DNA from 2 places in the Mesorhizobium sp. M0664 genome. Region 1 is predicted to be linked to the other one. Evidence: riboswitches for the same ligand, from Rfam matches in the RefSeq annotation. Region 1 holds a riboswitch; the other holds the start of a gene.

What was found. Region 1 has a riboswitch for cobalamin ahead of NKI39_RS06330 (CbtB domain-containing protein). Riboswitches for the same ligand answer to the same signal wherever they lie in the genome.
Region 2: linked by a shared signal. The riboswitch ahead of metE (5-methyltetrahydropteroyltriglutamate--homocysteine S-methyltransferase) and the one ahead of NKI39_RS06330 (CbtB domain-containing protein) in region 1 are both predicted to bind cobalamin.

Annotation. Positions count from the first base shown of each region.
Region 1 covers NZ_JAMYPW010000003.1:180,419-185,775, forward strand. Annotated here, with positions in the region: gene cobO (cob(I)yrinic acid a,c-diamide adenosyltransferase) at 1-282, opposite strand, end outside; gene cobU (bifunctional adenosylcobinamide kinase/adenosylcobinamide-phosphate guanylyltransferase) at 284-805, opposite strand; gene NKI39_RS06325 (CbtA family protein) at 798-1,580, opposite strand; gene NKI39_RS06330 (CbtB domain-containing protein) at 1,596-1,775, opposite strand; cobalamin riboswitch at 1,812-2,009, opposite strand; gene NKI39_RS06335 (SRPBCC family protein) at 2,119-2,526, shown strand; gene NKI39_RS06340 (heparan-alpha-glucosaminide N-acetyltransferase) at 2,745-3,761, shown strand; gene NKI39_RS06345 (methyltransferase family protein) at 3,761-4,267, shown strand; gene NKI39_RS06350 (MerR family transcriptional regulator) at 4,286-4,672, opposite strand; gene mgtE (magnesium transporter) at 4,803-5,357, opposite strand, start outside.
Region 2 covers NZ_JAMYPW010000043.1:3,802-9,158, forward strand. Annotated here, with positions in the region: gene NKI39_RS27040 (helix-turn-helix transcriptional regulator) at 1-755, shown strand, start outside; gene NKI39_RS27045 (hypothetical protein) at 1,072-1,455, opposite strand; cobalamin riboswitch at 1,873-2,073, shown strand; gene metE (5-methyltetrahydropteroyltriglutamate--homocysteine S-methyltransferase) at 2,168-4,510, shown strand; gene NKI39_RS27055 (FMN-binding negative transcriptional regulator) at 4,609-4,803, opposite strand; gene NKI39_RS27060 (dihydrodipicolinate synthase family protein) at 4,838-5,357, opposite strand, start outside.

The DNA.
Region 1 (5,357 bases):
GTGCCAGACGACACGGTCGCCGAAGGCGGCAAAGGCGTCTTTCTCGCCGGTGTGCCATTTGCCCTTGATGAACTGAACGACGCCGACGCGCTTGCCATAGCCGAGCATCCTGAGCGCCAGCCCAAAGGCGGCCGTGGTCTTGCCCTTGCCCGGTCCGGTGTTGACGATCAGCAGCCCCTTCTTGACCGTCTTGGCCGCGACCTCGGCGTCCTGCACCGCCTTGCGCTTGGCCATCTTGGCGCGGTGGCGTTCCTCGTCCTTGGGATCGATAGTATCAGCCATGTCATTTCACCTTGAGCGGCAGCCCCGCCACCATCAAAAGCACGGTGCCGGCAACAGCCGCGACGTCCTGGTTCAGCCGGCCGGCGGCGTCGCGAAACCGTCTTGCCAGCGCATTGTCCGGCACGATGCCCTGGCCGACCTCGTTGGACACCACGAACCACGGCCCACGCGGCCGCGACAGCACATCGGCCAGCCTCCGGCATTCGGCCTCGACATCATGGTCGGCCAGCATATGGTTGGTCAGCCACAGCGTCAGGCAATCGATCAGCACCGGCTGGCCGTCAGGCAGCGCTCCGATCGCGCCGGCAAGGTCGAGCGGCGCATCGATGGTCGTCCAGCCGGCGCCGCGGCGCGAGCGGTGCAGCGCGATGCGCTGGCGCATCTCGTCGTCATAGGCTTGCGCCGTGGCGATATAGCTCCAAGGCGGCGGGCCGACCGTCACCAGGCTCTCGGCATGCGCGCTCTTGCCGGAGCGCGCACCGCCGATGACCAGGGTCAGTGCCCCGGCAGCGCGGTCAGGCAAAGCTGTCGCGCAGGCTGGTCGCCGTGCCCGTGAAGCGTCCGCGCACCACGCCGACGACCGCGCCGAGCACCAGCCAGAACACCAGGTTGGTCAGCGTCACCGCCACCACGAACTGGTGGTGCAGGCCTTCCGGGATCGCCGTCTCGAAGCTATCGGGCTGCGGCGCGCCGACAATATGCGGCGCCACGATCAACGCTACGGCAAGGATCGCCAGCGGCAACGATCTGCGGAAGGCGATAAGGCCGAGCCCGGCGGCGGTCGCCACCACTGTTGCCCACCACCAGATCTGGCGTTGGACAAGGTCGGCCGCCGGCATCGCCGGCAGTTCCGGCGGCAGGCCGAGGCCCGGCGCCAGCGTGAACACGGCAAAGCCGGCAAGCCCCCAGAACAGGCCCTGGCGCCAGTTGCCGATGCCGCCGGCGAATTCCGAAACCGCGATCAGGACCAGCGCAAAGCCGATGCCGGTGACGATATTGGCAACGACGCTGAAGCCGAAGCGCTCGAAACCGTCGGCCGGCGCCCAGCCTTCGTCTTCCGCCGGAGCCATTGCTTCAGCCGGTGCCGGCGCGGCGCTGCTCATAGCCGTCGTGCCCGCGGCGTTTTCGGCCGGTGCCGCAGGTGCCGCGGCATGGTCATGGCCGCCGCCGGCCTGTTCGTAGACTTCCGCCTTCAGGATGAGCGGCACCGTGGCATAGGCTTGCATGCAGGCGAGAGCCACGCCGGCCACAAGCCCTGCGATCGCCGCGATGAACACGACGTTGCGAAACAGTGTCATGATGTCAGCCCCTTGTCAGTGGCAGGGAAAGCCCATCGAATGGCGATAGTCGTGCGCGGCATTGTGGACCGCATCGATATGCGAGAAGCCGACAAAGCCCATGACGAAAATGCCGAGGAATGCAGCAAGCGCCAGCTGCATGAGACGCGACTGCGAGGAGGCGGAAGCGCCGAGCGAAACGGAAGCGGTATTCATGTCTTGTCCTTTCGCCCTCCACCCGAGGGCATAGAAGTCAGTTTCCTGTCGCCGGCAGGTCTCCTGGCTCGCGGATCAGCGCCCTTCCCCACCTTCCCGAAGGCGAACCTTCAGTGGCATATGGAGAGGACTACCGCACACAGTTGCGGGGGCAGCCACGGCATTGGGCAAACAATTTCGCCCGCACCGCATTCCCTCTTGGTTCCAAACGGAACCGACGACATCAGCGACTATAGGCAGAATCGCCGCGCCCGGCAAACCAAATTCCGCCGGATCGTGTGGCGAATGCGCCGCCTCGCCAAGTTCGCAGACCGGCGCCGCGATTGACAATTTTCGCAGCCGGGTGTCGGCTGGCGGATGGGGAGGAAGCCGGCATGCAACCCAGCCCGAACAAGCGATTCCCTACAACGGCCTGACGCGGCCCGAGCCGACGCTGCCGTCAAACAGCCTATTGGGACATCGCAGCCTATCAGCGCGATCTCGAGGCCATCTGGTATCGCAACTGGCTGCTCGTCTGCCGCGACGCGAAGCGCTCGCCGATCCGGCCGCCGATATCGACAACATCGTCGCGTTCGGTACCCAGGTGCTGGAGGAGGATGCTGATATCTGCGAGGTCAACCAGATGGGCCTGCGCTCGATGCGCCACAAGGCCGGCGTGCTGATGCCCGAGGAATACGACTTGCACCGCTTCCACAACTGGGTGCGCGAGCGCCATGCGGCGCTCGCACATCAAAGCGATTTGGGCAGATAACGCCAGGTGACGAAGCCGCAGGCCACCGCCAGCAGCCCGAGCGTCGCGAAAACCGCGCCCAGGCCGAAGAACGCCAGCACGCCGGCCAAAGGCTTTCCGGCTGTGGCCTAAAGCAGCCCTGATGCCGACCGGCGCCAACACGACGCAAGGTCCTGCTTCTTTTGACGGTGGCAACCGTGATAGTCGTCTTGCCGGGGCTGAATCAAGACAGCGAGACCATGAGCATCGACACGCCGACCGCAGCCGTTCAGGATCAACCGAAGTCGAAGCGCATCGCCGTTATCGACATTGCACGCGGCATCGCTTTGCTTGCCATGGCGAGCTATCATTTCACCTGGGACGTCGAATTCTTCGGCTACACCGATCCCGGCCTCACCGCCTTCGGCTGGTGGAAAATCTACGCGCGCTGCATCGCCTCGAGCTTCCTGTTCCTGGTCGGCATCAGCCTCTATCTCGCCCATGGCAAAAAAATCCGCTGGACCGGCTTCTGGAAGCGCTTCGCCATGGTTGCCGGGGCAGCGCTCGCAATATCGCTGGTCACCCGCATCGCCACGCCCGACGGCTTCATCTTCTTCGGCATATTGCATGAGATCGCGCTCGCCAGCCTGCTCGGCCTGGCGTTCCTGCGCCTGCCGGCGCTGCTGACGCTGCTTGTCGCCGTATTCGTCGTCGCTGCGCCTTTCTACCTGCGATCCGAAACGTTCGATCATCCGGCTTTGTGGTGGGTCGGCCTGTCGGCGACCAACCCGCGCTCCAACGACTACGTGCCGCTGCTGCCCTGGTTCGGCGCCGTACTTGCCGGCATCGCGGTTACCAAGCTCGCCGCCACCTCCGGCGCGCTGACGCGGCTGTCGGCATTGGCGCCCGGCCGCTGGGCAAATCCGCTGGTCTTCATCGGCCGGCACAGCCTTGCTTTCTATCTGATCCATCAGCCGGTGCTGATCGGCTCGGTCTGGCTGTTTTCGCAATTCATGCCGGCGCAGGCCGAAACCAGGGAGGTGCGTTTTCTGAAATCCTGCCAGATATCCTGCGAGCAGGCACGCGACACCGAGTTCTGCTCCAGCTATTGTGCCTGCATGCTGGACACTCTCCAGGGCGAAGCCTCGCTTGACCGGCTCTACAGCGACGACCAGTCCCCAGAGTGGAAGGCGCATATTGGCGAGCTCGCCGGCACCTGCACCGCCCCAAACCGAGGCGGCGGAACCGGGAACGCGCTAATCGAGGGAGGACAATAATGAGCGACAGTCACCCGAAACCCATGCAGCAAAATCCTGGGCAGCCGAAGCTGGGGCACATCCCATGGCCGCCGCTGATCTATATCGCTGCCATCATCGTCAGCGTCGCGCTAGGGCTGTTCTATCCGCTGCCGTGGATCGGCGATCTTCTCGGCGACATCCTGTTCGCCGCCGGCCTTGTGGGGTTGGTGGCGGTTGCCGCGCTCTGGTTCACGGCAATCCGCACCATGATCCGCGCCAAGACGACGCTCAACCCGAACGGCGTGCCTGACCATCTGGTGACCACCGGACCCTTCGCCGTCAGCCGCAACCCGATCTACCTCGCCAACACGCTGCTGCTGGTCAGCCTCGCCTTTGTCACTGGGATCGCCTGGTTCCTGCCGCTGGCAGTCATCGCGGCGTTCCTGACGCAGAAGCTGACGATCGAGAGCGAGGAGAAGGTGCTGACGGCCAAATTCGGCAAGAAATACCGGGACTACGCCAAAAGGGTGCGGCGCTGGATTTGAGCCGAGGCTGACACCGGCTTAGGTGGTGACGCCGAGCTCCACCAGCCGCTCGACGCAGGATTCCTCGGCCTGGTCGAGCTCTGCCAGGGTCTCTTCGAGGTCGCGGCGTTTCTGGCGAAGATCCTCGCGCTTTTCCTCGATGCGCTTGATCATCAGTTTGAGCTGGCCTACCTCGCCGGGCGGCTCCCTGTACATCTGGATGATCTCGCGGATCTCGTTGATCGAGAAGCCGAGTCTTTTTCCCCGCATGATCTGGCGGATGAGATGCCGGTCCGACGGACGGAACAGCCGCGTGCGGCCGCGTCTTACCGGCTGCACCAGCCCTTCGTCCTCATAGAAGCGCAACGTCCGCGTCGACACGTCGAATTCGCGGGTCAGCTCCGTGATCGAATAATATTCCCGCATCGTCACTCCAATGCCCCGGCCACGCCGCGAGTTCCAACTGGCCGGCGCCGAGGCGCGTACCAGAATCGGCGGGCAAGGCACCTTTCAAAGCCTCGCATGGCATTTACGTAAAAGTCAATTGAGGTGACGTTCAGCGCACGCCGAACCACCATGTGGCGAGCCCGAGAAAGGCAAAGAAACCGACGACATCGGTGACCGTGGTGACGAAAACCGCCGAAGCCACAGCCGGATCGATCTTGAAGCGGTCGAGCAGCAGCGGGATAAGGATGCCCGCCAGAGCCGCCACGAACATATTGATGATCATCGCAGCCGCAATGATGCCGCCGAGATTGCGATCGTGGAACCAGGCAGCAGCGACGAGGCCGATCAGGATGGCAAAGATGATGCCGTTGATGAAGCCCACCCCGATTTCGCGGCGGATGATGCGGCCGGCATTGTAGATGTCGAGGTCCCTGGTCGCCAGCGCCCGCACCGTGACCGTCATGGTCTGCGAGCCGGCATTGCCGCCCATGCCGGCGACGATCGGCATCAGCACCGCCAGCGCCACGATATGCTCGATGGTGCGGTCGAACAGGCCGATCACCGAGGCCGCCAGGAAAGCCGTCAAAAGATTGACCAGCAGCCAGGGCACGCGCGAGCGCGAGGTCGAAAAGATGCTGTCCGAGAGTTCTTCGTCGCCGACGCC
Region 2 (5,357 bases), on a different contig from region 1:
CTGTGGCCCGTTGGGAAACAGGCAAAACGCAGTTGAACGTCGAGCAGATCAAGGACCTTTGTCTCACGTTGAAATGCACGGTCGAGGAGCTGCTGGGCTGGAAGATTGATGTCGAGGAGTGGCGCACGAGCCCGTTTGCAATTGCCGATGCCGAAACGCGATACGGCACGCTCAGAATCAAGACGACTGTTGGCAGCCGCCAATATCCTATCGATGAAAAGGCGCGTGAATCGATTTTACGTCAATTGAAGGAACTTCATAATCTTCGTAGAAATAACACAAGCAGGCCATGGCTGTATTGTTGGAGCCTTGACAACAAAATACTCTTGATAAATCCGCAATATGTCCGCACCATTGAGCTTATCGGTGACGATGTAGAGGAGATGCCAGAGTATTATCATCCAGAAATCTATCGGGCTTTGGATGACTGGGATAAGGGTGAGGTTTCAGGAAAGCTGAAGAAAGAATGCGATGCCATCATCGCAGAGATGGGTGATCAGGAAGCCGTGCGCATGGCCTCCTATGTTCGCGTCACATATGACGACGGAGAAGATGAGTGGAACTTCTTGGATGAAGAAACCGCTACGACTTTCTTCGGATTGGAAGCTGCGACCTTTGACGTTCCCCAGTGTAGTTTCGCCGAAGTGGAGGAAGAAGGTTACTACCGAGCGCGATACGCCAACCTTGATCGCGTCGCGGTGATGGAGGTTCCAAGCGACCGTTATCACAGATTGACCGCGCCCGAGGAAGCTTAGAACCATCCACGAAGGGCGCATGTTACATCTCGACCTTGCGTGGTGCGTTTTCAGTACGAGATGACGTTAAGCGTAGGTAGTGGCAGGTAAGAGTGCTCGACCAGAAGCTCAACTGCCTCCTCAATATCGCTGCCGATGTGCCGCAGGACACGTCCACGGGAGCGTGGATAGGCGTGAAGTTCCTGCACTCCACGGTCCGCTCTCCCATCGCCGGTATATGCCCGACGCCATCTTGTGGACGAGCTTGGCCGCCTGCACCCGGTTGTATTCCGGCTTGCGGTCCGCCTGGGGGTCCGCCGCGATGGCTATCTCCATGTCAATCGGCGCCGAACTTTGACTGCCCGCTGCTTTTGATGATTTGGCGAGGTCCCGCGCAATCACTCTTGGTCTTCTCCTTGAGGCCCTGTGTCGCGAACTTGTGGTCCAGCAGGGCAAACAGGTCCAAGTCCCCCTCCGCCCGTGGCGCTGGCTTGCCCTCACCGCCCTCGGCTTCCAATTGGGGAACCGCTTCTGCGCGCTGCACCGTGGCGATTGTCCGCCCAAGACGCATCACAAGATCGAACGCCAAACCGTGCCCGTGCACGACGATTTGCCGCTCAGGCCCATTTGGACAGGACTTGAGCTGGCCCGGTGGTTTGAGCCGGGTTACCTTGAGCCGGTGGGCTGCGAACACGCAGTTCGAGACATTGGCCTCGATCACTTCGTAACAGGCCGCTGCGCCGGGCCTCGGGTGCTCCCCCCGAAATCGTTGTGTCGTATCACCGAGGGCATCACGGCCAACAGTTTCCACATGGGCAACAGCCTCGCCATTGAGCCGGATGTGGTCGCGAGCAGATCACCAACGAAGCGGTCGGAAGCTCGGAGCCGAAGTTCGACGCCGAGGTGGCGTTCGCATGATGCGGGAAGCAGCACCACGGCGCTTGCCGGTAGTTTGCCGCCGGCAGCCGACGAACTCCTATCCTCCTGGACCGCTGTGCGTTATTGCTTTGATTTACCGGCCGCTCAAGGCTTCCATAGTTTCGCTTTCAAGGCGACCTTTGGCAACATGCCAACGGAAATTTAACATAACGACATAAACATTTCTTTATGCGACGTTGACAAAGAAGCGAACTGCGGTAATTGTCTCCCGTGTCGTGGTTCTCCGTACGGCGCTGCCGCAGCGGAGCTAAGAGGGAAGCCGGTGCGATGCCGGCGCTGCCCCCGCAACTGTTAGCGGCGAGCCAACCCCACTCATGTCACTGAGGCGAATAGCCTTGGGAAGACGGGTAGAGGCTATGACCCCGCGAGCCAGGAGACCTGCCACGGCGAATTACGTCCACGGGCGGGGTGTCTCGATGGCCGCTGCAGCCTGGCGTTCGTGCCGGCCTGCTAGCGCCTTCCTTGTCACCGACGCCCCAACCATCGGGGTATGCATGACTGTCTCTCAGCAAATTCCTGTAGCAACGCTCGGCGTGCCCCGCTTCGGTCGTCGGCGAGAACTGAAATTCGCGCTTGAAAGCTACTGGTCCGGAAAATCGTCCGCTGCCGACCTTCTCACGACGGCGAAGGCGCTCCGTGCCGCTAGCTGGGAGGAGCAACGCGATCGCGGCGTGTCGAAAATCCCGTCGAACGACTTCTCGCTTTACGACCATGTGCTCGACACCGCAGCCATGGTCGGCGCCCTTCCGTCCCGTTACGGCTGGAATGGCGGCGAGGTCCCACTCGACATCTACTTCGCTATGGCGCGCGGCAACCAAGGTCAGACGGAGGATTGTGGGCACGGTGGTCACCAGCATGCGGCTCATCGGCCTGGCGTAACCGCGATGGAAATGACCAAGTGGTTTGACACCAACTATCACTACATTGTGCCGGAACTAGACGATGATCAGACGTTCGCTCTTTCGTCGACGAAGCCGGTTGATTACTTCCTCGAGGCTAAAGCCCTCGGCATTCACACACGCCCAGTCATCCTTGGACCGGTCACCTTCCTCAAGCTGGCTAAATCGCCTGCCGGCTTCGATCCCATCGCGCTCCTACCACGGCTTCTGCCCGTCTACGAGCAACTCCTGCGGAGCTTGAAGCTGTCGGGTGCCGATTGGGTGCAGATCGATGAGCCAGCGCTTGTCCTCGATCTGAACCCGAACGAACGAGCTGCGTTCGAATTCGCCTATGGCCAGCTGTCAAAAGCCGCGCCCGAGTTGAAGATCATGCTGGCTGCCTATTTCGGGCCGCTGGGAGACAATCTCGAAACCGCGGTTTCTCTGCCCCTGGCCGGGCTGCATATTGATCTCGTGCGCGCTCCCGAGCAGCTGGAAACGGTGGGTCGGCTCGCACCGAAGGATCTGGTGCTCTCGCTTGGCTTGATCGATGGCCGCAACGTCTGGCGTGCGAACCTGCCCGCCATTCTCGACCGCATCAAACCGATCGTCGCCGGCTGGCCCTTGGACCGCGTCGAGATCGCGCCTTCTTGCTCGATGCTGCATGTGCCGATCGACCTCCGCATGGAGACGGAACTCGACGCGGACATCAGGTCGTGGCTCGCCTTCGCGGCCCAGAAGACCGACGAGTTGGTGTTGCTTGCCCGGGCCCTGTCCCAAGGCAGGGATGCGGTGGCAGGCGCGTTGAAAGCGTCTGCCGAGGCTGCCGCCACTCGCGTGACATCCACGAAGATCCATGACCCGCTGGTTGAGGGGCGGATCGCCAGCATTGACGACAGCATGAAGCGACGAGAGAGCGCTTTTGCCGAGCGCTCCAGAGTCCAGGCCGGCACGCTCGGGCTGCCGCCGTTCCCGACGACGACCATCGGGTCCTTCCCGCAGACGCCGCAGGTACGCAGGGCGCGGGCCGCTCATGCGAAGGGCCAGCTGAGCTATGTCGACTACGAGACCTTCCTGAAGAAGGAGATCGAGGCTGCAATTCGCTGGCAGGAAGAGATCGGGCTGGACGTGCTGGTGCACGGTGAGTTCGAACGAAACGACATGGTACAGCATTTCGGCGAGCAGCTGTCCGGCTTCGCCTTCACCCAGCATGCCTGGGTGCAGAGCTATGGGTCGCGTTACGTGCGCCCCCCCATCATCTTCGGCGACGTATCGAGACCCAATCCGATGACGCTGCGCTGGTGGCAGTTCGCCCAGTCGCTTACGGAAAACCCTGTGAAGGGAATGCTCACCGGCCCAGTGACCATTCTCAACTGGTCATTTGTTCGCGACGACGTACCCCGCTCCGAAGCATGCCGCCAGATCGCGCTCGCCATCCGCGACGAAGTGACGGATCTCGAATGGTCCGGCGCAAGGATGATCCAGATCGATGAGGCCGCGTTTCGCGAAGGATTGCCACTGCGCCAGTCTGATTGGAACGACTATCTCGACTGGGCTGTCGAATGCTTCCGGATCGCTTCAACGGGTGTAAAGGACGCGACTCAAATCCATACCCACATGTGCTATTCGGAGTTCAACGAGATCATCGACGCGATCGCTGAAATGGATGCGGATGTCATTTCGATTGAGACGTCGCGCTCGAAAATGGAACTGCTGGACGCCTTCACGAGCTCCAAATATCCGAATGAAATCGGGCCCGGAGTCTACGACATTCACTCACCACGGGTCCCGGAAGTCGGCGAGATTTCGGATCTCGTCATGCTTGCCCGCGAGCGACTGTCCGATGCCCAACTGTGGGTAAACCCGGACTGTGGCCTCAAAACCCGCAAGTGGGAGGAGGTCCGCCCTGCCCTCATGAACATGGTTGCTGCAGCACGCGCGCTCCGGGAGAAAGTGTAGGCCGGAAGGTTTCCTGGTTGCTCACCATGTGGTGAGTTAGCGGCTGCCGCATGTGGGCCGTGAATGTGCCAAAACGCGATCACATCCTTTGAAATAAGTCACTCGAGCGAGAAAGTGCACTTTCCTTCGGCACGTGTACTAATCGCGCAGGAATAAAGGGAACCGTTTTCTCCCTGTGTGATTGGCGTCGAGACCGCTCCAGCCATGGTTATCAGCACGCCGAGTGCGTTGTTCTCGATCAGTTCGTAAAGGACTTCTCGGCTCGGTTCATCGAAATGAGCGGGTAAATACATGACAGTTCCTTTCACTGGCCGCCGGGTTCGCTGTTCACCGGCTGGCATCCGATGGCAAGCGTTCCAACGCGGCGGCGATCTGGCGCTTCGCTGCTGAGGGCAGAGGCAGGATGGGACGCGGGGGGGCGGCACGGCAAATGTCGAGCAATTCGGCGAGTGCATAGACGACGCGAAGGCTCGAGAACTCCTTGAAGAGTCTCCAGAGCGGCGCAAGCGTGGCATCGATCCGTCGCGCTTCGGCCGCATCGCCCTGTTGCGCCGCCGTGACGATCTTCACGCAGACCTCGGGCAGGATGCCGGCGAGGACGCTGTACCATGTGTCGGCGCCGGCGATCATGGCCTCTGCGGCGTTCCAGTCGCCGCTGTAGCCGATCGAGAACCCTTCCGGCACAGTGCGCCTCTGGTCGGCCAGATGGCTCTTGATCGCTTCGCCCTTGTCTGTCGGATTTTTGATAGCGACAATCCCACCCACCTTTGCCAGGCGGCTGACGAGTGCTGGGGTGAAATGGAAATGCGTCGTTCCTGGATTGTCGTAGATGACGATCGGCAGGCCG